DNA from 2 places in the Natranaerobius thermophilus JW/NM-WN-LF genome. Region 2 is predicted to be linked to the other one. Evidence: riboswitches for the same ligand, from Rfam matches in the RefSeq annotation. Region 2 holds a riboswitch; the other holds the start of a gene.
The links. Region 2 has a riboswitch for cyclic di-GMP ahead of NTHER_RS11110 (methyl-accepting chemotaxis protein). Riboswitches for the same ligand answer to the same signal wherever they lie in the genome.
Positions count from the first base shown of each region.

Region 1: it holds a riboswitch for cyclic di-GMP, as region 2 does, so the genes downstream of both, NTHER_RS12420 (glycogen-binding domain-containing protein) here and NTHER_RS11110 (methyl-accepting chemotaxis protein) in region 2, are expected to answer to the same signal.

Region 1 covers NC_010718.1:2,626,729-2,639,173, reverse strand. The annotation lists gene NTHER_RS12440 (spore germination protein) at 1-115, opposite strand, end outside; gene megL (methionine gamma-lyase) at 622-1,800, shown strand; gene NTHER_RS12430 (Na+/H+ antiporter NhaC family protein) at 1,976-3,292, shown strand; gene NTHER_RS12425 (methyl-accepting chemotaxis protein) at 3,843-5,561, opposite strand; cyclic di-GMP riboswitch class I at 5,784-5,876, shown strand; gene NTHER_RS12420 (glycogen-binding domain-containing protein) at 5,962-6,642, shown strand; gene NTHER_RS12415 (hypothetical protein) at 6,642-7,607, shown strand; gene NTHER_RS12410 (sensor domain-containing diguanylate cyclase/phosphohydrolase) at 7,831-9,684, shown strand; gene NTHER_RS12405 (methyl-accepting chemotaxis protein) at 9,677-11,158, shown strand; gene NTHER_RS12400 (cache domain-containing protein) at 11,371-12,075, shown strand; gene NTHER_RS12395 (methyl-accepting chemotaxis protein) at 12,029-12,445, shown strand, end outside.
Region 2 covers NC_010718.1:2,313,863-2,326,307, forward strand. The annotation lists gene NTHER_RS11095 (lipoate--protein ligase) at 1-832, opposite strand, end outside; gene ltrA (group II intron reverse transcriptase/maturase) at 1,424-2,851, opposite strand; gene NTHER_RS11110 (methyl-accepting chemotaxis protein) at 3,234-4,964, opposite strand; cyclic di-GMP riboswitch class I at 5,137-5,219, opposite strand; gene NTHER_RS11115 (diguanylate cyclase) at 5,276-7,057, opposite strand; tRNA gene NTHER_RS11120 (tRNA-Arg) at 7,349-7,424, opposite strand; gene NTHER_RS11125 (DUF885 domain-containing protein) at 7,510-9,138, opposite strand; gene NTHER_RS11130 (hypothetical protein) at 9,334-10,767, opposite strand; gene NTHER_RS11135 (hypothetical protein) at 10,915-11,700, shown strand; gene NTHER_RS11140 (MBL fold metallo-hydrolase) at 11,733-12,445, opposite strand, start outside.

The DNA of each region.
Region 1 (12,445 bases), 310 kb from region 2:
TGTGATTATAATTAAAGTTTTTACTTATTTTCGTATTGTTACTATCATCTAATTTTTCTGTACTCATTATATAGGGACGTTTTTTTTTAATAAGTTTTTGTATAATGTTTAACATTATTATTATCCTTCCCATAAATTTTTTTTATTTTTTACGTAGTGAAATGAAATATACATTATGTTATAAATAAGGTATATATTGCTCCTTGAAGGTGAAAAAGAGGGTGAAAAGTAAAAAACTGGAATTTGAAGAATCTGCTAGAATTTTAAAAATCTCAATAATTTCTAGTAGTATGGCTGTCCCAAAACTATTATAATAATGTTAAGATTATTTAATAATGCTTAACTGTGTTCAAACTGCAAATTTGTTCATGGCATAGCGTAAAATGGAACGAATTATTTCCGGCGGAAACCTTTCTTTACAAACCTAGTCCTCTTCTGGAACAGCATGTTTCCAGAAGAGGAAGTGTTTTTATTGCACAGCTTTTTAAATAAAAATTAACCAAACTCGTCAAAACCTGTGATATAGGGAAGTAGAGCCAATGGTTTGCCGAATTAATTGAAGCTGGCACAGTTATTGCATATAAATAGATGACACAAATACAATAAGTGGAGGTGTTTTTAATGAAAGATTCAAAATTAACTACTCGTATTGTCCATGCCGATGAAGGTCAAAAGAACGAAGCGGGTGCTCTTAGGACCCCAATTTATCAAAGTTCAACCTTTGTATTTGACAATGTTGAACAAGGAGCTGCTAGATTTGCCGGTGAAGAGGCTGGCTACATCTACACTAGATTGGGTAACCCAACTCAAAAAAATCTTGAAAAGCAGATGGCTAACCTAGAAGGTGGAGATGATGCTATAGCATTAGGATCTGGTATGGCAGCTGTGTCTGCTGTTGTGATGAATTTATTAAATTGTGGAGATCATATGGTGGCCTCAGATACACTATATGGCTGTACTCACTCTCTGTTTGACGAGTTGTTACCCAACTGGGGCATTGAAGTAACTTTTGTTGATACCAGTGAGCCTGAAAATATCCGAGCTGCTATTAAAGATAATACAAAGGTGATTTATACTGAAACTCCTGCGAATCCAACTATTTCCATCACTGATCTGGAAGAAGTTGTGAAAATTGCAAAGGAAAAGGACGACATTACAACTGTAGTAGACAACACCTTTATGACTCCTTATCTTCAAAGACCGCTAGAAATGGGAATTGATATCGTAATTCATAGTGCTACCAAGTACCTTGGTGGTCACGGAGATACTGTTGCCGGAATAGTAGTAGGTTTCGAGGAACTGATTGGTGATATAAAAATGACTACAGTAAAAGATTTAGGTGGTATTATTGCACCTTTTGATGCTTTCCTATTGCTCAGAGGAATTAAAACTTTAGCTGTTCGTGTGGACAAGATCTGTGAAAACGCTATGAAGGTAGCCAAGTTCTTAGAAGAACATCCAGCTGTAGAAAGAGTGTACTACCCAGGACTTGAAAGCCATCCTCAACACGAGTTAGCTAAAAAACAAATGGAAGACTTTGGTGGCATTATTGCCTTTGAATTAAAAGGTGGCTTTGAAGCTGGTAAAAACCTACTAAATAATGTAGAGTTGTGTACATTGGCTGTTAGCTTGGGAGATGTGGATACATTGATCCAGCATCCAGCATCCATGACTCATTCTGTAGTTCCACAAGAAGAACGTGAAAAAGCAGGTATTACCGATGGTATGGTAAGGGTTTCCGTAGGAATTGAAGATGTAGATGATATTATCGAAGACCTAAAACAAGGAATGGAACAGTAATTTAGAAAGAAACCCTTAGAAATATCATCAAACTACAAAACCAAGGGGCTGAGGGATAATTATTTATTGCAATTCCCTCAGCGCCTCCCTACATTACATTGTTAACCCATCTGAAGAAATTGGTAAGAAAATTACAAAACTACTGACAATGAAGATTTAAAGGGGGATCACCTAGATGGATCAAAAAGAAATTAAACCGAATGGTTGGGCATTAATACCCTTATTTGTGTTTTTATTTTTGTATTTAGGTGTAGGACTGTTTCTGACTTATTTAGGAGTTGAAATGGCCTTTTACGAATTTCCTGCACCTATTGCAGCATTGATTGGTATTGTAGTAGCAGTATTTATGGCAAGAGGTACAATTGATGAACGGATCAAGACTTTTATTAACGGGGCCGGTGAAGAAGGTATTGTGATTATGTGTATGATTTATTTGCTGGCCGGTGCCTTTTCAGCAGTAGTAGAAGGTATGGGAGGCGTTGAATCTACTGTTAATCTAGGGCTTACTATGGTGCCTGCTCGCCTGTTGCTACCTGGTTTATTCTTGATAAGTGCTTTTATATCCCTGGCCATGGGAACTTCAATGGGAACTATCGGTGCAGTTGCGCCAATTGCCGTTGGCTTGGGTCCCGAAATTGGAGTTTCTATGCCGGTCATGATGGGAATTGTGATTGGTGGTGCCATGTTTGGTGACAATTTGTCAATTATATCCGATACAACAATTGCCGCTACTCAGACCCAGGGAGTTAAAATGAAAGATAAGTTTAAAATGAACTTTTTGATTGTACTCCCTGCCGCTATTATATCTTTGATTATTTTACTATTTGTCGGTGATGTTGCTGCTTTAGATGGAGATTATCCCTTTGAAATTATTAAGGTTTTACCCTATATATTTGTACTTGTCTTTGCTTTGATGGGTGTAAATGTTTTTGTTGTTCTGTTTTTAGGTTTGGTATTGGCTGGGCTAATTGGAGTTGTTTACGGAGATTTTACAGCTTTAGAACTGTCTCAAGCCGCATATCAAGGTTTTACTGATATGAACGAAGTTTTCTTCTTGTCATTGTTTGCTGGTGGACTGGCTGCCATGATACGAAAAGAAGGTGGACTGGCCTTTTTGGTCGATCAAATATCAAGGCGGGTCAAAACTCGAAAAGGGGCAGAGCTGGGGATTGGTGCTTTATCAGCAGCTGCCGACATTTGTACTGCCAATAACACTGTTGCAATTATAATCAGTGGACCTTTGGCGAAGAATATTGCTTTAGAAAATGGTGTTGATCTGCGAAGAAGTGCTAGTATGCTGGATATTTTTGCATCAGTAACCCAGGGAATGCTTCCCTATGGGGCTCAAATCTTGCTGGCAGGTTCACTTGCTGGAATTTCGCCACTCACAATAATCCCGAACTTGCACTACAATTTCTTAATGCTCGGTTGTGTGCTTTTGGCAATATATTTAGGTATACCTAATTTGAAACCTTCAGAAGATAGCGCTTAGTGAACACCTACAGACTAAGTTAACGAATACAGCATTTAGCTAGCGAATTACATTTAATTAGCGTATACAGTTGATTAACTTGGTATAACTTGTATAAATCAATGAGTTACAACAGAGAAAAGGAATTTTAAGAGCAATAAGTCCGTACTAAAAGAAAATTAGTGCGGACTTATTATAGTGCCAGGTAAAAACGAATCTACTTATAAAAAGGAGGCATTTTAAGATGTCGAATTTAATAAATAGTTATCTAAATAAGAAAAAATTAACAAAACGCATATTATATTAATCGGAATTGCTTTGTTTTTAATGATAATGTTAATTATTTACACAAAATTATGTGCACTCCCATTCTGAATAAGTCTAGGAACATAATCTAATTTATTAACATATTTAAATGTTTGTTAAGGGTTTGTAGCCTTTTATGTAGATTGGGCTGTTCAATTAACTTTGAACAGCCCAATTAAATGTAAGTGTCATCATTCTTATTCCTACGGCACACATAAAATCGGAGCACGGAGAAAAGACCGTCAATATCGCAATATGAGTCTTATTAATACGAAAACTTATTTATTTCTTCTTGCATTTCTTCAGCTAATTTTGTCAATTGTTCACTGGCTGAAGCGATTTCATCCATACTTGCAGTTTGTTCTTCCACAGTTGATGAAATTTCTTCAGTACTTGATGAGTTTTCTTCAGCTATTGAAGACAGGTCTTGTAGTGCGTTTATAATCTCTTGTTTCTTATTATTCATTTCTTTTCCAAATTCATTGAGTTCGGATAACTGACTTTCTACTCCTTCTATGGCATTAGAAATTCCATCGAACTTGGAACCGGTTTCTTCCACATAAACACTTTGTTCTTTTATTATTTGCTTTACATTTTCCATTGTTTTAACTGCATCATTTGCCTGTTTATTTAACCCATCGATATTGTTCAAGATATTTTCTGAGTATTCATTTGACTTTTCTGCAAGTTGTCTAATTTCGTTAGCTACCACTGCAAAACCTTGTCCATGCTCGCCTGCCCGAGCAGCTTCAATACTGGCGTTAAGGGCTAATAAGTTTGTTTGCTCAGCTATATCTGTTATGTGACTACTTGCTTCTTTAATCTCTTGGGTTCTTGAGTGAGTTTTTTCAATTACTTCTGTGATTTCTTTGATGGCACTGTTAGTCTCATTTGTTTTTTCGTGCAAGTTTTTAACTGCTTCAGTACCCTCTTCTTTTTTATTGGTTACTTCTTCAATAGCTTGATTTAAACTATCTACACAGCTCTGTTCTTTTTCAATGATTTTTCCAAGTTCTTCAGTAACATTAGAGCTTTGATCTGTTTTCTCGGCTTGGCTGGTGGCACCTTGAGCAATTTCTTCTACTGCCTTTGAAACTTCATTAGCTGCACTGGTATTTTCTTCGGCGTTTGCACTTAATTCCTCTGCCGAGGAAGTGACCTGGTTTGATTTATCATTAATATTTTTAATCAACTGTACAACTGCTTCTTGCATGTTCATCATGGCTTTAGCCATTTTACCTATTTCATCTGAACGTTTTAAATAACTATTAGTATTATCTTCTTCACTTGATGATAAATCTAATGTGGAAAATTTATCTAACAAAGAGGTCAACCCTTTAATTGGCTTAACAATTTTATTGATTGCAATATAAAAGAGTATTAAGGCGATAATAATTATTATGGAAGAGAAAAAAATAAAACTCATATTTCCTTGATTGATCAAGTTATTGACATCATCAATGGGCACACCTGTGAACCAAATACCGATTTCTTCACCTTCGGGATTTTCTATAGGAGAATACATAACTTCATGGGGGGTTCCTAAAATTTCTATTTGACCAGTAAACCGTTCTCCTTCTTCCAAAACAGTCTGGGATACTTCTTCATCAACTTGAGTTCCGATTGCCCTTTCTCCTTCACTATCTGTAAGATTACTAGCCACACTGGTGTCACCTTTGAAAATAGTTGCTACAGATCCGGTACTTTCTTGGATATTATCTAAAGTTCCTGTCATTTCATCTGCAGTTACATTTCCTTTATATAATTCGTCTCCTAATATATGCCAATTTCCGCTAAAGTTGTTTTCAACGACTCTTAGTCCCATCTCATGGTCTCCCTCTAATTTATCATTAACTGTGGTTTCTACTATATCTTCGATAGTATAGTTATTTAATAGTATTAGGGCAACTACCATAATAATTGTCAAGGCTACGACTCCTGATATTAACCTGTTCTTAATACTTCTTTGGACTAACTTTTTCATATTTTTCCTCCCTCCTTATAATTTGGTATATATTGTCTAATATTGTCTGGTAATATTGTACTTTAACTTTAAAATTATTTCTATAAAACTTTTCTCTTATGTTTTATAGAGTAGTGTGGAAAAATAATACAATAGTCCTAAAGGATTTTGTCTATTTAACTAGAAAGTTAATAATAACAGAACCAATATTACAATATTTTAATTTAAAATACTATAATTCTTTCTTGAAAATGGCAAACCTGCCGTGAGGTGGGGGCGCAAAGCCACGAGTCTTTTGTTGACAAAACGTCAATAAAAGACAGTCGGGTTGCCAAGGAAGAAGTAAGCAGAAGCTACTTCTTCGTGAAGTAGCTTTTTTTAACCTAAACTCTCAAAGAAGTAATTCTAAGGAAGTGATAATGTGGAAGTTACTTTAAGTTTAGATAAAGATCCCAATATTCCGATAGAATATGTTGAAATAATCGGAAATTTCACTAAATATCAAAATAGTTTGCTAATGGAAGAAGATAAAGACTGTTGGTTAAAAACGATAAAACTGCCACCGGGTGAACATTTGTATGCCTTTTTAATAAATGGAAATTTGAGACTTAATGATCCTAAAGCTAATATTTATATGCTAGACAACGATGATCAGATTTGGTCAGTCATAATAATCAATGAACGAGGGGAAAGGTTGTACAATAACCAAAAATATAGTGTCCATATTGAAGAGTATAAATTATCCTCAGTAATGTCCGAAAAACCAATAAAGAATCATAAAAGGCAGTATGATAGATTTTTGGATCAAAAAATTGTTGCCAGGTTTTTGTTTACACAAGTTACTGGACTTCATTCGATTACTACAGCATGGTATACACCTCAAGGAAATTTATTTCAAGTTAGTGAAAACTATCTTATTGAAACTAATTCTAAAGAAACTCAAACAAAGATGTTGTGGTTTTGGTTAGATTTGAGAAATTCAAAGCATCAACTACCCTGCGGGTTATGGACTTTAAAATTGTTTGTGGATGGAGCATTTATTTTAGAAGATAAATTTCAATTATTAGAAAAAGGTTATTATTCTATAAGGGGGGATGTTTAATGACTATTATTGAAGGAGGAGGTAGGTTAACAGGGTTAGTTACAGAGAGAATTCAATCAATCCAGCCCCAACAAACTCAAGAATCAAAATCAACAGATAAACAGGTTGATGATCAGCAAAATACACAAGCAAAAGAAATTCAAAAAACACAAGAAGAGGTAGAAACTAAAGATACGAAGACTAATCAAGAAGACAAAGGAGTTATCGATACAATTACTACTCGTGTTAGAGAAGGGGTTGAAACAGCTGCTGATACTGCTAGAGAAACTGTAAAAACAGCAGTATCGGTAGGAGAACAGGTTAAAGATGGCATAGTTCAAATTGGAGAAACTGTTCAGGAAACAACGCAAGAAGTTACAGAAACTATTCAGGAAACTAGAGACAATGTTAAAACTGAAGTAAATAAGACAGCAGAACAAGTTGAACACAGTTATGATGAGATAAGGGAAAGTGCTACAGAAATACGAGATGTTGCTGGTGAAATGAGAAGTTCAGCTAGAGATATAGCTTCAACGGGGGTAGAAACTGCAGTTACTGTTGGTAAAGATGTTGCCAAAACTGCAGGAGCCGTAGCTCGAGGAGTAAATCATGTGGCAGAAGGCTTTAAAGAGGGGGATGGTGTTGTAGATAGAGCCGTCGGGGTTTACCAAGGATTCCAAGAGTTTTCAGAAGTTAAAGAACCATTTAATAGAATTCCTGATACAATTAGCAGTGGACATGCCGAAATAGAGAATCATATTGAGGATATTGAAAGTAATTACGAGATAGTTAGAAACGAAGGGGAAAATGTTAAAGAAAATACAGTTTCTATTGGAGAAGATATAACCCAAACTGCTTCAACAATCAAAGAGGAAATGGTTTCTGGTGGACAGGAATTTGCTTCAAATATTCAGCAAGGAGCTGAAGATGTCTATCAAATAGTCTCGGGAAATATAGGCGGCTCTTTCTTGTCACAAAAAGCTTGATTGATATCTTATGATTTTAACCAATATTGTTCAACCTGATTCGGATTATTCGGGTCAGGTTTTTTTTTGACTGTATGATGCTAATTTAAACTTTAGTAAGAATATTAACAAGTATTAATATTTTAGAAAATAAATGTTATAATAAATTTATGGGAATTTTCGACAAATTTTAACAAAAAATTATTGATTTAGTAAGATTTATACGTGGGGGGGGGCTTAGTATATGAACGACTTAAAAAGCGATGTTAATAGAATTACTGACCACATAAATAAAGAATTGAAAGTAAAAGAACAGGCTATAAATTCGTCCATTAATGCCATTGCCTTTACGGATTTGGAAGGATATATCACTTATGTCAATCAATCCTTTTTAGATTTGTGGGGGTATGAAGAAGAACAAGAAATTTTAGGCCGGTCCGCTCTGGAGTTTTGGAAAAACATTGACAAAACCCAAAAGATTTTGGATGAGCTTTTTGAAAAGGGGACTTGGGTTGGCGAATTGATTGCCCGAAAAAAAGATGGAGAATTGTTTGATGTTCACTTGTCTGCCTCTTTAGTTGAGGATGAGCAGGGCAAGCCTTTAAAATTAGTGGGTTCTTTTATAGATATTAGTAAGCAAAAACGGGCAGAGGACAAGCTTCTTCGGGAAAAGGCTAGGTATCAGGCTTTAATAGAAGAGCAGTTAGAGCTGGTGTGCAGGTGGCTTCCTGATACCACTTTAACCTTTGTTAACAAATCTTATTGTAATTTTTTTGGTCAGACAAAACATGATTTGCTGGGAAAAAAGTGGATAGAGTTTGTCCCTGAGCAGGAAAGAGATAAAGTTTGGCAAAAATATCAAAACCTTACGAATAACCCCAGGGTTCTTTCATACGAACATCAGGTTACCGGTGCCGATGGGAAAGCTTATTGGCAGCACTGGATTGATTGCCCTATTTTTAATGACATGGGTGAGCTAGTTGAATTTCAGTCAGTAGCCCGAGATGTTACTGTACGCAGAAATAAGGATGAAAAAATTCAGTACTTAAGTTTTCACGATAGTTTAACTGGACTGTATAATCGTGCTTATTTAGAAGGTGAACTAACTCGCTTGGATGGTGAAACCCGAAAAGGAAGTAGCAGTTATTTCCCTATTAGTGTGATAATGGCAGATTTAAATGGACTTAAAATGATTAATGATTCTTACGGCCATCATGTTGGTGATGAAATGTTACTAAAGGTAGCTCAGATTTTGCATGAATCATGTGATGAATCATCTCGTAAAAAAGCTGAAATTGCCAGGTGGGGAGGAGATGAGTTTGTAATCCTACTCCCGGATATTACGGATGAAGAAGCTAGGGACATATGTAAGGTAATAAATTATAAATGCAAGGGTACTTATGTGAAAAACATCCCCCTCTCTCTGGCAGTGGGTACGGCAACTAAAGAGAGTATTCAGGAGGACATGATGGAAGTTCTTACTAGGGCAGAAAATGATATGTACAAGTTAAAACTGGCCGAGAGCCGAAGTGCCCGAAGCGATGTTGTGAATGCCCTCTTAAAAGCCTTAGAAGCCAAGAGCTTTGAAACAGAAAGCCATGCCCGGCGCATGTTGATGATGGCACGAGAAATTGGCAAACAAATTGGTTTATCTCATTCAGAACTGAACCGGCTAAACCTTTTGATAACCCTCCACGATATCGGTAAAATCAATATCCCTGAAGAAGTGCTTACTAAAAATGGGACATTAAATGAAGACGAGTGGACAATCATGAAAAAACATCCCGAGATAGGTTACAGAATTGCTATAGCTACTGAAGAATTTGCTCATGTTGCCGAAGAAATCCTGTCCCATCATGAACACTGGGATGGTTCAGGTTATCCCAGGGGATTATCAGGGGAGGAGATCCCCCTTCTGGCCAGAATTGCTGCCATTGCCGATGCTTATGAAGTGATGAGTAATGGTAGGCCTTACAAAGAGCCAATGGGTGAAAAAGAAATTGTCGCTGAATTTAAGCGATGTGCGGGAACTCAGTTTGATCCAAAATTGGTTGAAATATTTCTAGAGCTATTGAGGGGGGGTAACATTAATGAATAATTTAGACAAGAAAGCTAATTTATTCACAGTGGTTTTGGTAGTTGTTTTTTCAACATTTTACATCATGGGACATGTGGCTTCATACTTTGAGGGTGATCGGAGTAATGAAGAAATAATTATATTAATTGGAGTAACATTAATAACTTTAGTTATAGTGGGTATCAGGTTTTTTTTAAATAGTAACGACTTATATATAAGATATATTGCCTTGATAGGAATTTTAGCTTTGTATGTAATTACAAATTATTTTGGCTTATACAGTATTACTTTTATGACCTTGTGTCCGGTATTATTAATAGCTGTTGTATATCAAGATAGGAAGTATGCTTTAATTTCTGGTACTTTATCTGCAGTAATATTGATTTTCTATTACTTTTACAATCAATATAATACGCAAACATCGGCAGAATTAATAACTGCTATACTAACTATGGTAGCGTTTCTAATAGGAATATTTTTTGTCACTAAAATTGCCAGCGAATCTAAAAGTGAACTTGACATAGCTGTTAAAAGCCAACAGGAAAAAACTGAAGACTTAACTAGGGTGGTAGAAAAAATTGATAACACAAGCGATAGTGCCCAAGAAATTTCTCAAAAAGTTAATAGCTACATAAGTGATGTTTCAACTGCCATGGGTGAAGTGAGTTCTGGTATTGATGAGGTAGCCCAGGGAGCCCAAGAAAATGCTAGTACAATTAGCGAAACCAAAAAAGCAGTTGAAGATATATCTAAGTCTGCTCAGAGTGTGGCGGAATCGTCGGAAACCATTGCCGATAAAAGTTCGACCGTAAGATCAAATGTAGAGACTTCTAAAAGCTATGCGGAAGAAACTTTTAACCAAATGCAGGTGGTTAACCAGGGAAGAGAAGCTACTTTAGAGAAAACTCAAAAAACTGTGGATTCAATTGATAAGGTTAGAGAATTTGTTGATAAGATTGATGAAATTTCCGAGCAAACCAATCTATTATCACTGAATGCATCAATTGAAGCGGCCAGAGCCGGTGAAGATGGCAAAGGCTTTGGTGTGGTTGCCGATGAAATCAGAAAACTGGCTGAACAATCAGCACAGGCCACTGACGAAATTAGAGAAATAACCAATGAAATTGTTCAAAACTCCCATGAGGCCAAAGAAGCCACTGAAAGTGCTGAAGAGCCAGTAAATAAGGCTTTGGATCTATCTCAAAGTGTTAAAGAGAAAATGGAGGAAGTGGTTAATTCAATCCATGAACTAGATATAGAAATTCAGAGTGTGGCATCAAGTGCAGAGGAGCAATCGGCGTCAATAGAAGAAGTTGAAGCTTCTATGGACAATATTAGTTCAACTTTAGAGCAAACATCTTCAAATACCGAAGAAATCAATGCATCTACCCAGGAACAGGCAAGTAATGTGGAAAACATTAAAGATGATATTCAAAATCTAGAAGCAGTCATATCAGATCTATCCCAGTTGTCAAAAAGTATGGATGTTAAGTGAAAAGTAATTAAAAATTATATCTATTAACTAAAATTTAATTGAACTTGTGAAATTAATAAGTGTCTAAACTAGCAAACAGGCTTCTATTTGATCAGAAGCCTGTTTTTTGTAAAAACAATATTTGTTATTAATTGGGTTTTTATGGTATAATCAATTCACTTCTTAATTTAGACAAATTTAGACAAATTTCATAAAGGAATGGGGGGACCGTTGTGTTAAAAAAGTTGAAACTTAGTCATAAGTTGTTTATGATGTTTATTATAGGGATTATGATTCCTATAATAGGTCTATCTTTTGTAGTTGTGACTAATACACTTCCATCTTTGAGAGGGTATGTTAGAGGTGAAATAGAAAGTCAAGTTCATTTAGCAAATGAAGAAATAATGGAAGTAGTTGATGAAACAGCAATTTTGGTAGAAAGTCTTGCCAACTCACAAACAGAAATAGATTATGATGAACAAGAATTAAGAAATATGTATAGCAATATTTTGGATATGGATAATTATGAACATATTATGAATGTTTATGTAGGATCAGAAGATGGGGAAATGTTAATAGAACCAGAACAGGATTTAGGAGAAGATTACGACCCAAGAGAAAGGGTCTGGTACGAAGGGGCTATGCAAGATGGTGAAACTTTCATAACAGAACCATATGAAGATGCTGGAAGTGGAGACTATACCGTGACAGTGTCATATCCTTTAGAAGACAGTGTTGTAGGAGCTGATATTAATTTAGGATTTTTATCTGAGTACATACGTGAAATCAGTGAAGAGTATGTTGGCTCTGTATATATTGTTGATAGAGGTGGAACTATAGCTGCTGGTACAGAAGGAGAATCTAATAATGATAGAATAGAGACGTTAGTTGATGATTATTTGGAGAAGAGTATGGGAAGAAAAAGACAAGGTCATTGACACAGATGATCATTATCTAGGCAGTTTGTATCTTGAAGAATTGGACTGGGTTTTATTTTATGATGTTCCCCATGAAGCTGTTTTAGGGGATGTTGAGTTCACTCAGGCCGTAATAATGACTGCTCTGATATTAACAGTACTAATAGCTTTAATAATGTCTTATTTTGTCAATAGGGTAGCTGGAAAACCAATTGCAGAACTTACAGAGCTTATTAGCCGATTAGGTGACTATGATTTCACCTATAATGATGATGCTGAATCAATGAAATATCTAAAGAGAGGCGACGAGATTGGCGATATAACCAGAGCCGTGACAGGTATGCGACAAAATGTAGCAGAATTACTTCAGGGAATTGAACAAAAATCAGAA
Region 2 (12,445 bases):
AAAAATCACCGTAAATTTTACAGTCTTTAATTTTACCTTTGCGAACATTTAATTTTACATTGATCAAACCACAGGAGAATTTATCAACTTTACTAATTTCAAAAGCCGGGGACTTACCCCAATTCCATTCCCATTTACTAAATTTATTTTCTGCAGCGTCTTCAATTTTCTTAAGCTCTTCTTGACTTAAGACATATTCCTCAACACCTAAAGTATTAGAAATATATTCTAGAAGATAGTTTTTCAACTCATAAATTGACATATCTTGATCCATATAATCTTTAATGTTTGCCACTCTACTTTTAACTGATTTTACCCCTTTTGACTTAATCTTAAGGTCATTTGCCTTTAGAGCTTTGGTTAAATTGGACATTTCGGAGTTAAATAATAAGGTCCCATGGCTTAATATCCTTCCATTGGCATAATACTGGGCGTTTCCTGAAATTTTCTTGCCGTCTACCAGAATATCATTTCGCCCGGAAAGTTCAGCTTTTACCCCTAGTTCATTAAGGGCCTCTATTATCGGTCTCGTAAATTTCTCAAAATTATTAACATCTTCCTTGTCCGCTTTTTGAACAAAAGAAAAATTCAAATTACCTTCATCATGGTAAACTGCCCCGCCGCCAGAAATTCTTCTAGCCACTATGATATCGTGCTCATCAACAAACTCTTTATTAATTTCTTCAATAGTGTTCTGATACTTACCTACGATAATAGATGGTTTGTGAATGTAAAAAAACAAATAGCTGTCTTCCGGTGCTTCATTTATTAAATATTCCTCAAGAGCAAAGTTGTAATACGGTATGTTCCAGTCCGTTTGTATGTATCTCATTTTTCATCCCTCCAGATCTATGCAAGTTTATTATTACTATTATAATAACATTAATTAGTTCAATGTGTTAACGCTTATCAATCACAAGTTATCTCGGTAAATGAATAGCTTAACAAGTCCACTCATTCTCTTCCATTAAAAAGTTCTGTTTTCATCTAAAGAATACTCAATTGCTTGATCAGATTCCGCGTAAGTCAAACAAAAAAAGCCGAGAATGTGAAAATGCTTCAATTGATAATATTACACTATCATCAACTAAATACAACAGCGCCTATCCAAAATAAAAAGTGCTGTACTCCCTACATATATAAATCATAAGAAGTACAGCCCTTAACCTATCTTTGTTCATCTTTAATTAATATACTTTAATAGTTGTCTTCTACCTACCACTCTTTCCATACCTTTCCTGCCAGATCAGAATGAGGTTTTAAAGTCTGTTTACCTGGTTTATTTTTTATGCAATAGCAAAATCAACTAACCGTTAGCTTTTTTAACTCATTAATACTTAATCGAGTAGGAGGTAGATAATTATTTTATCTACCGACCTCTCACACCACCGAGCAAACCGTTCGGTACACGGCGGTTCCTAGTTTACGCTTTAACTTGTCGATAATATTCCGAAAAGAATAGGAAACCAAATCCTTTGATTACATCATTTCCAAGGGATTTGGATAAGACGGGGCTATTGGAAATTCTCCAGTAGCCCTTTCTTGTGTTTGCATATTCCCATGCTTTGTATTTATTGGCTCCAAAGAACTTGAGCATTTTAAATTTTGTTCTCACTTTCTTCCATTGTTTCCAGTAAATCATGCGAATACGCCTTCTCATCCAACTGTCAGTATTTATTAACAGATTCTTCATATCAGCTGGTTTAAAGTAGTTAACCCAACCCATAATGTATCGGCTAAGTTTCTTTGCTCTGGCTTCGTTGCTTATTCCATAACTTCTAGATGTGAGTTCTTTTATTCTCGTTCTCATCTTTGTAACTGATTTAAGATGAACTCTTAATCTGGCTTTTCCTTTATGTCTGTAAAAGCCAAACCCAAGAAATCTTACCTTTCCTACATAGGCAACTACAGTTTTATCTTTATTTACTTTGAGAAATAGTTTATTTTCGATGAAGGGTAGTATGTTCTTCAAGGTGCGTCCGGCACTTCTTCTGCTTTTACAAAAGATTAGCAGGTCGTCCGCATAGCGGACGAATTCGTGCCCCCTTTTCTCAAGTTCTTTATCCAATTCGTGGAGCATTATGTTACTGAGGATAGGGCTAAGAGGCCCGCCCTGGGGCACGCCAACTTCTGTATCCTTATAGGTGTGTTTGATCATTACTCCTGCTCTTAGATATTTGTTGATAAGAGATATTACTCGACCGTCTTTTATTGTCTTAGATAGCACTTCTATCAATTTGCTCTGGTTTACTGTGTCAAAGTATTTCTCCAAGTCCATATCTACTACATATTTGTATCCTTCATTTATGTTTTGTTGACTTTTCTTAATTGCATCATGAGTACTGCGTCCAGGGCGAAAACCATAGCTGTTATCTGAGAATTGCTCCTCATATATTGGAGATAGTACTTGGGCTATTGCTTGTTGGATTACCCTGTCTACCACTGTAGGTATGCCTAATTTTCTTTTCTTCCCATCTTCTTTAGGTATCTCTACCCTTCTGACGGGATTAGGGCGGTATTTACCGTCCAGGACTCTTTGCCTGAGGTGGTCCCCGTTTTCTTTGAGATATTGTAGAAGTTCATCTACTCCCATCCCATCAATCCCGTGAGAGCCTTTGTTGGATTTTATTTTCTTGAATGCTTTATTCATGTTGTCTCTATCCAAAATTTCCTCTAGCAAATTCCCCTTCGACAAGTTTGCATTGGAGATGTTGTTTTCAGTTATCCTTAAAGAACTGTGCACTCCCGCATATCCTTCGTGTTCCGCACTATTCTTCTGCGGTGAGCCTTCTTTGCAGCTTTCGCCTGTCAGAAGTTGGCGGCACTTCATTCCTTTATTGGTAACAGTCATTTACTGATCTCCTCCTAGGTTCATCCCTTCCTTAATGATGTCGACCTCATCAAGTACTATGGAATCTGCTGACTTCTCATGACAAATCTTATTTCAACCGTGGTTCGAAGTTCATCTTGCCACGTCCATGAGACCTCCCACGGTAAGACGATTAACTTTCATTCCATGTACCCACATCATTTACACTGGTATGTCCGTGTAGTTGATTGGACTTCGTTTTGTATTGCAAACTCATCCCATACCTTATGCCTGATGATGTTCGTGTGCCTTGGGTCGGAATTTTGCCTTAAGCTTCCTTCAGATCCCACCTCACGATGGGCACCCTTGCTCTTGGCTAATGGTTGGTAACTACAAACCCCCATAGTGGACTTACACCACCTAGCTAATCGTCATGCATGGCGCACAATTTAGAAATTTCTTCTTGCATTTCTTCAGCCTGTTTGGCAAGCTGTTCACTGGCTTTAGCTATTTCATCCATACTTGCAGTTTGCTCCTCTACAGAAGAAGAAATTTCTTCAGTACTAGATGAATTCTCTTCAGCAATAGCAGATAAATCTTGTAATGCATCTATAATCTCTTGTTTCTTAGTATCCATTTCCCCTCCCGTATCTTGAAATTCTTCGGTTTTCTGCTTAATTTTTGATATTTTATCAGCAATATCTTGGAATTTATCTTTAGTGTTATCTACATTATTGTGTTGATTAGTTATCAACTCTTTAGTCTCTTCCATGGTATTGACTGTTTCTTCAGATTTTTCTTTTAATTCTTTAACAGCATTTTCTATTTCTTCCGAGTGTTTATTGCTTTGCTCCGCTAGCTTTCTAATCTCATCTGCAACTACAGCAAAACCTTTTCCATCTTCTCCGGCTCTGGCAGCTTCTATGCTTGCATTAAGGGCAAGTAAGTTTGTTTGTTCAGCTATATCTTTAATTGTATCAGTAACAGATTGTATCATGTTAGAACTCTCTTTAGTTTGGTTAACAACGTTATACATTGTATCAGTAGCTTCACTCACCTTTTCTGTTTCTGAAGTGAGACTATTTACTGTCTCTAAACCTTCATCTTTAGATTCAATCACTTCTTGAGTTATATCAATTAATTTTTGTACGTTTTCCTGGTCTGCATCAATAATTTCACCTAATTTTTGGGCACTATCTGAACATTTTTCTGTTTTTTCCGCTTGATTACTCGCTCCACTTGCTATATCTTCTACTGCTTTAGATACTTCGTTAGCAGCGCTGGTATTCTCTTCAGTATTTGCACTCAATTCTTCGGAGGAAGACGCTAACTGTTCACTGGTTTCTTTTATAGTTTTAATTAGTTCAGTGATTTTTGACTGCATTTGAACTAAAGCATTTGTTATAACACCAATTTCGTCTTGTCTTTTTAAATAATCATTAGCTTTATGTTCTTCATCAAAAGTGAAATCATATTCAGCAAGTTTATTAATTAACCCTGTCAAAACACCTATAGGTGCAATAATTTTATTTAGTACGATAACAGAAATGATTAAAAATATTATTACTAACAAACCAGAAAACATGATAAAATAAGTATTACCTTGATTGACAATATTATTGATATCTTCCACCGGTACACCCACAAACAACATTCCAATAGCTTCTCCGTTTTCATTTTCTATTGGGACATATACCGACTCATATGGTTTTCCTAATATTTCAGCTTCCCCTTCATAGTTATCCCCTTGTTCCAATACGGTTTCTGCTACTTGTTCTTCGGATTGAGTACCAACAATTCGTTCTCCGGTTTCGTCTGTAATGCTGGTAGCAACTCTCGTAGCCCCTTTAAATAAAGTGACTACAGCTCCCGTTCTTTCTTCGATATTATCCAAAGTTCCAGTCATTTGTTCTGCAGGTACAGTTCCTTTATATAACTCCTCATCTTGAATATGCCAGTTACCTGAGTACTCCTGTTCTAGTGCATAAAGGCCCATCTCTTGATCTCCTTGTAATTTTGCATTAACTGTTGTGTCTATTACATCTTCAATTATGTAATCATTTAAAAAATTTAAAGCTACTGCAATAATAACTACCATTATGATTACACCCACAACCAACTTATTTCTGATACTATTTACTAAAAACCTTTTCATTCAAATCACCTCCTGTAAAATAACTAGATAAACCATAAACTAAGACATTAGACCATCTTTTAGTTGTAAATTTATTAGATCTATGCACACCTCCTTTTTCCGAGATTCCCTATAAAAACAAACAATATAAAAAATACTGCCCCCAATAAAGAAGCAGTATAGCACCCACTTCCTTGGCGGCCCGACTGTCTTTACAAACTGTAAAGACTCGTAGCTTTGCGCCCCTACCTCACGATAGGTTTGCCCTTGTCAAGGATAAACTGTCAGTTTAAAATTATTTGACTGTAAATATCAATTTCTTGATCACAATATCAGCGTGTCATGATCTTCAAAAAAACTTCTACCAAACCAGGATCGAATTGAGTTCCAGCACATCTTTTAATTTCTGATAGTGCTGTTTGTTGGGAAACAGGTTTTTTATAGGTCCTACCATGAGTCATAGCATCATAAGCATCAACGATCAATAATATCCTTGCCAGTAACGGAATCTCTTCACCCTTTAATCCATTGGGATAGCCGTCGCCATCCCATCTTTCATGGTGAGAATTAATCTCCTCAGCAATGTGACATAAATTGTTTGAGTTTAAAGCTATACGTTTGCCAACTTCAGGATGTTTTTTAATAAGATGCCATTCTTTTTCTGTCAATGGTCCACGTTTTTTTAATATATCAGATGATATAATTACTTTACCTATATCGTGCATTGTCGCCAATAGGGACAGTCTGCATAATTCATCTTCATCTAAACCCAAAGCTTTTCCAAATTCATAACATAGATCTCTCATTCTCTTAGCATGTTCCTCTGTTTCACCACTATTTTCTTTTAATGTTCCTAATAAGATAGATATAATGTCATTTCTGACACTCGAATCTTCAACTAATTTATTCTTATACATTGAATCTTCTGCTTCTTTGAAAATTTCTTTAAAGGGTTTATCTATGTTTTCTTTTGTGGCTGTACCTACTGCAAAGTTTACCTTAATTGATTTTTTAACAATATTTTCACTTACTTCTCTAATCCTTTCCGCTATTTGATTAGCAGCTTGTTTATTTGTTTTTGGTAACAGTATGACAAACTCATCTCCACCCCACCGAGAAATAATATCTTCTTTTCTACAAGCTTTTCTTAAAGCATCAGCTACACGCTTCAAGGCCCTGTCCCCAACTTGATGACCATATGTGTCATTGATTAATTTTAAACCATTTACATCCGCTATAATTATACTGATTGGAAGTTGTGTTTTTACATCAAGTCGTGTTAATTCTTTTTCTAAATAAGCGCGATTATAGAGGCTTGTTAAACTATCATGGATGCTTAAATACCGAATTTCTTCTTCTTTCTTTTTACGTTCAGTTATATCATTGAAGATCACATAATTCCCTACTAACTCCTCTTTTATTTGAACTGGAATTATTTTAAGTAACACATCTACCGGTTTATCTGTTTTACTATAACAAGTTATTTCCGCAGTAATATTAGTTTCTCCATGACTGGTTTGCTCTTTATTCGCTATGTCAATTTTTAATACATCAAATATATTTTTCCATTTAATTTCATAAATACAATATCCAAATAATTCATGGAATTTTTCATTAATATCTATAACTTTATTCTCATTATCTACTTGTATAACTCCATCTGAGGAATTTTTATACAAGGATTCTAACCATTTTTCTGCCTGTTTTCTTTTTGTAATATCTTCATGAGCAACTACTACTTTGCGTTTTAATGAAGTATAAATTGTTTCATAATAAGGAGTTACTCGACAGATAAACCATCGTTCTACATCCGGTGAATGACAGGGATATTCAAATTCAAAATAATCCCTTTCATTGTTCATCACAGAACAAAGGCCATCAATAAAAAAACTGGCACTTTCGCAGCCATTTTCAACAGCTTTATAACACACGGATAAATAATTTATTCCTTGGCCATTTTTTTTTAAATCACCATTATTACGCTTGGCAAAATTTAACCAGGAATCATTAACCTGTTCTATGACTCCATTTTCATCCAAGAGACAAATATTAGCACTTAAAGAATTTAATATTCCTTTTATTTGATTGTGATTATTATTTGAATTAGCTGACATGTAGTAACCCCCTTAACTTAAAAGGATTTTTTTTGTATTTTACTAATTAACTTATAATCTCAAATTGACATTTTTAACTTTTGGTTAATTTTTATATTCTTGTTAATTAATTAACATTCCTGTAGGACTTATGCCCTATATTATTTATGTTTCGTTAAACAAACATCAAAGCGAGCACTTAAAAAACATTATAAATTATTTCAAAAATTACTCCCTCATTTTAAAAATCTCACAAAAACAAAAAAAGCGGGCTCCAAATCCTCGGAACCCGCAACTACATTAACTTTATCATGGTGCGCCTGGCAGGACTCGAACCTGCGGCACCCGGATTAGGAATCCGGTGCTCTGTCCCCTGAGCTACAAGCGCACCTTTTGAATTGCACTGGTCTCCTGACCAACCACAATCTCTTAATTCACATTTCTATTGTACAACAGCACAAGTCAATTATCAACTATAAAATTAACTCTCTAATCAGGGCTGGAGGCAATGTTCCGTAAGATAGCAGCTTATTGTGAAATTCTTTCAGATTGCTGTCACTTCCATGATGTTCCTTGTATTCGTTGATTATTTTCATTATTTCATGTTTACCTATCAAATAACTCATGGGCTGGGTTGGTGATTGTGTATAACGTCTAACCTCTGTAATGGCGCTATCCCTTTCTAGTAAGGCATTGTCAACCATATAATCCACAGCTTCCTGAAAGGACATTTTACCGGTATGCAAACCAGCATCAACTACAATTCTGGATGCTCTCCAGGCCTGGTCTTTCAACCTGTTCAGCTTAGTTTTGGGATCTTGAATGTAGCCCAATTCTTCCATTAGCTCTTCACAGTAAAACGCCCAACCTTCAGCAAATAAAGTGCTATTCGCTAGTTTCTTCACCTTTGACGGTGCTTTATTGGCGTGGCAAAGCTGCAAGTGATGGCCTGGATAAGCTTCGTGAAGTGCTGTTACCGGAACAGAATACCCATTGTGCTCACCCAGTAAAGCCTGTTTTTCTTCTTCAGGCTTGTCGGGATCAACAGGAGTTACCCAGAACCTACCCGTTTGGTCCCTGTCAAAGGGCCCGGGCTGCAAATAAGCAGCGTAAGGTATTAATGGCCTCATATATTCTGGTGTTTCTTCAATAATTAATTCCTCATCTTCGGGAATATCTACAAAATCCCGTTCTTTTACAAATTCCTTCACCTTTTGGCACTCTTGTTTATAGTAATCTAATAATTCCTCTTCAGTAGGACGCTCTTTCTTAGTCTCTTCTATCAACTCCTGCCAATCTTTATCAGGGTCTATTTCTTGCGCCAATCTATGGAGTTCCTTATGAGTTTCTTCAACCAGTTCTTTACCCTTTTCGTATAGGGCATCAGCATCATAATTTAAAAAGTGTGTTTCTTTTAAAAGTTCATCAAAAATTTCTTTTCCTACTGCAAATTCACCGGAAGCTGTTTCAGCTAACCTATCTAAGAAGTCGCCGTACTCATCCAGGGCATTAGCTACATTTTCAGCCTCGGCAATTACATCTTTTTTCATTGATGGTACTTCTTCTGCTATTTGTGGAATCACATCACCGAAGAAACTTTTAGCTCCTCTAAGATTTAACTGGGCCGTTTCCACAAATACAGAAGGCGGATTGGTAATTTGCTCTCTCCCTGCTTCTAATAGATCAGGGATCTGTTTCATCCTGGAGTGAATATCCTGCATTCGATCTTCTAAAGGTTTATATTCTCTGATCAATAATAGATACACACTTTGAATAGCCAAACTCACGTAACTGCTAGGATCCTTTTCATGATTTTTAATTTTTTCGATATCTCGTACTATATCTTTTAGCATAGCGTCCAAGAGCTTGTAATCAACCAACTTTTCTTTCGGTAGCATATCTTCTGATACCACACCCAATTTTAAAAGATAATCCTTGGCCTGCTCTAGTAATTCTTGTGTAGCTTCTTGGCTTTTGTCTTCTAGCTTGTGATCATAGCCCTGAATTCCAACAAAGGTAGCCATTGTTGGATTTTGCTTAAATAACCAGTCCAGTATCTCTTCAGTTAGTTCTTCCAACCTGTTCACTTCAGAAGGTACCATTTAAATCCCCCCATTTTCAATTAAATTTAGGAGTCAATGGTTCGTGTTCATTATAATGTTGGAGCATTAGCAGTAATTGATATATCGACCACTTTATGATATTAAAGTAATTAAAAGACAATCACCCTTATATATTATATATTCTTGAATAAAATCCATTATCCTGTTAATTTTTGAAAAATTCCCCAAATTTAATTATACCACTACCCAGTATGTCAAGGCAAGTAAGCCTATAATCAACACATAGATCCCAAATAATCCGTTCCAAACAACTCCTACTTTAAAAGGAGTTCTATGTACCAGTTCAGCCGTAATTAAAGTAGCTGCAGAAAAGGGGGATATCAGTAACGCCAGGGCACCGCCTAAAACAAAAGCAAAACCCAAATACGAAACTGGTACAGCATTACCCAAAGCCCCTAAACCTTCACCCAGAACCGTTATGGTTATTAGAGGATGAATACCGGTAATAGCCAGTAAGATAATTAGGACTGGAATAAGGTAAAGTATCCCTACGGTACCTGTGCCGCTAATTATAATCTCTAAAAAATTGGCCATTAACTGATCACTTTCCCCAATGGCCCCGGCAAAAAAACCAGCACCGAGAAATAAAACAACCTGCTGACCGTAATTTGGCAGTGAGTCATAAAATAATTCTTTAGATTTGATATAAAATGCCCTACCTTGATTAAGGGCCAAACTCCAGCCCCCAGCAAATATAATCGCTACTACTATAACCAGGTCCAGCATTCCAAAGGGAAGCAGTGCTTCTAGAAATACCAATATTAATATAAGAGAAAATAATATAATTATTAACTTTTTAATTAGAGAAGATGCAAAAATTGATAATGTACCTTGTTGACTTTCAGATTCGAATTGATAGCTTGCTAAATGAGAAGCCTGGGATTCTGTTATGGTATTGGATGTTTCAGTAGATCTACCGGGTCGATATATAATCAAAGCCAATAAAAGCCCCAAAATACTCACTACAATACAAGGAAAAAATACATTTGCCCAGCTAGCACCCGAGGCATCTAAAGATACCGCCATCAGTGGTGAGGCAGGTGTCCACAACAAGGCCAGGAACAGTCCCCGCTTGATAGCCATTGACAGGAATTTTTCGGGAGTTCGGCTAACACTCCTGACAGCACGCTCAATGGTATAATATACGACAGGTACACTGGCCACCACAATTGAGACACCAATCATATACGCTATCACTGTCGCAATAATATATAAGAAACCTTCCCCTTTAATTTCCCGGTTGACAAAGCTTTTGATTTCACTGGAATAACCACCTAAATCCATGGGAATACCCAGAACTTTGATTAATGTAACCATAGTTAAAATATTGGCCATTCTGCGCAATGAACTAAAATAACTGACTAAGGGAGCACCTTCTCCCAATAATACTAATATCCCTAAGACAATAAAGCTAAGGGATAAACCCAGGGTAATTCCCCGCACAGATGGCAAAAAGATAATCAAAGCAAATAAACAAAAAGCGGATGTTAATATATGAAGTTCGGGATAGACGAAAACTCCCCCGATATATGTAGTAATAATTCCCAGATATAGAATTCTCTTTAAATGTTCAATAGTTTTATTGTACTTTGTCAAGATTCCTCGCATTTGTTAGTCCCTTCCTTTGATTTGTAGATAGTTGCAGGAAAACAGTAAAACTGTCGCCAAATCATTATTTAAGATATATATCAGTATTTATCTTTATCCATCCCAAATTATAGTTTACCATAATTTAGAATCAAGGAGGTATCTTAATTGAAAAGTTTATTCACTTTAAAATCTCATGAGTCAAAACGGCTGATTGCCAAAGGAGTCTCACAACTTCCAGAGTTGAACCAGGCCTTAAAAGAAGGAAAGATTGCCCTTGCCGGGGGCACTACTAATGGCTATATAGCAGAAGAACTAACAGGGCAACAATTAGAAAAAGGTTTCTATACTGCAGGAATTATCACAGAGGGAGTTCAATGTACCACTTCAGGTCATGAACGCCTATCCCCCATGCTCCTTAATAATGGAAAAGTGACCCAAGAAAACCTGATGGATGCCGTCAAGGGATTCACGGGAAATGATGTCTTTATCAAAGGAGCCAATGCCCTAGACCCCGATTACAATGCTGGAGTGCTCTTGGGCAGTGATGTAGGGGGCACAATGAGTATCTACCCTCTATTAACTGCCAGAGGCTGTCACTTAATCATTCCGGTAGGTAGGGAAAAACTGATCCCTTCCGTACCCGAAGCGTCCGAATCCCTTGGAATTGATACTATCGATAAAAGAATCGGTATGGCTTGCGGCATGCTAGCAATTACTAACGGCAAAGTTATTACAGAGGTAGAAGCTCTAGAACTATTATTTGATGTCAAGGCCACCCATGTAGCTTCTGGAGGAATCCATGGGTCGGAAGGTGCCTGTACTTTCACTATTGAAGGTGAAGAGGATCAGATTGAAAAGGCCTTTAACCTAATTAAAGAGTTAAAAAAAGAACCTGCCCTAGCAGGTGAAAGAAAGGAATGTTCCCAGTGCGGTTCACCCTGTGACAGGTAGAAGATTAATTAAAGACTATCCTTAATCACTTATTATAAACTATCATAAACTAAATTTCCTTCACAAACATAGGACTCAATTTTTTCCTTATCTTCTAAATATGCCAGCATAGCTGTGACTGCAGTTCGGAATAACAAATACAGGCTTTTATCCAACTGCTGACAACCGCGCTCTACTAATATTTTAGCCAAAATCTCTTCTCCGGTCATGGACTCTCCATGTTTTTTAATTAGATCCATCACCTGTTCCAGGTTTTGTGATAGAACTTTCCGGTACTGGGAAATTGCCTGGGATAGTTCTTCTCCAGTAGCTAAAACTGGGCCATGGCCGGGGACAATATGTTTATCATGAATATTTTCAACGGATTCTAGACTGTTAAAAACCTGCTCTAAATTGACATTAAAAGGTAAGTGTTTATGCTTTTCCAGGACCTGAGGAGTAAATAAGGCATCACCTATAAAAGCTACTCCTCCATGGCTAATCCCAATTTGTCCTTCAGTATGACCTGGCAAAGAAATCACTTGAAAGTCAATGCCGTAATACTCCTCCCACTGCCACTCGGCAGTAACTTCCAACACGTGATCAACTTGGGCCGATTGAGCCCACACAAATTTATTACGCAAATATTCTGGAGGATGTACTCCTCCAAAAAGTCCGTAGGGCATTAATACAGGATGACGGACCCAGGCTTTTTCAAAAGGAGGAGCCAATACCTGAACACCCTGCTTCTGTAACCAGTGATGAC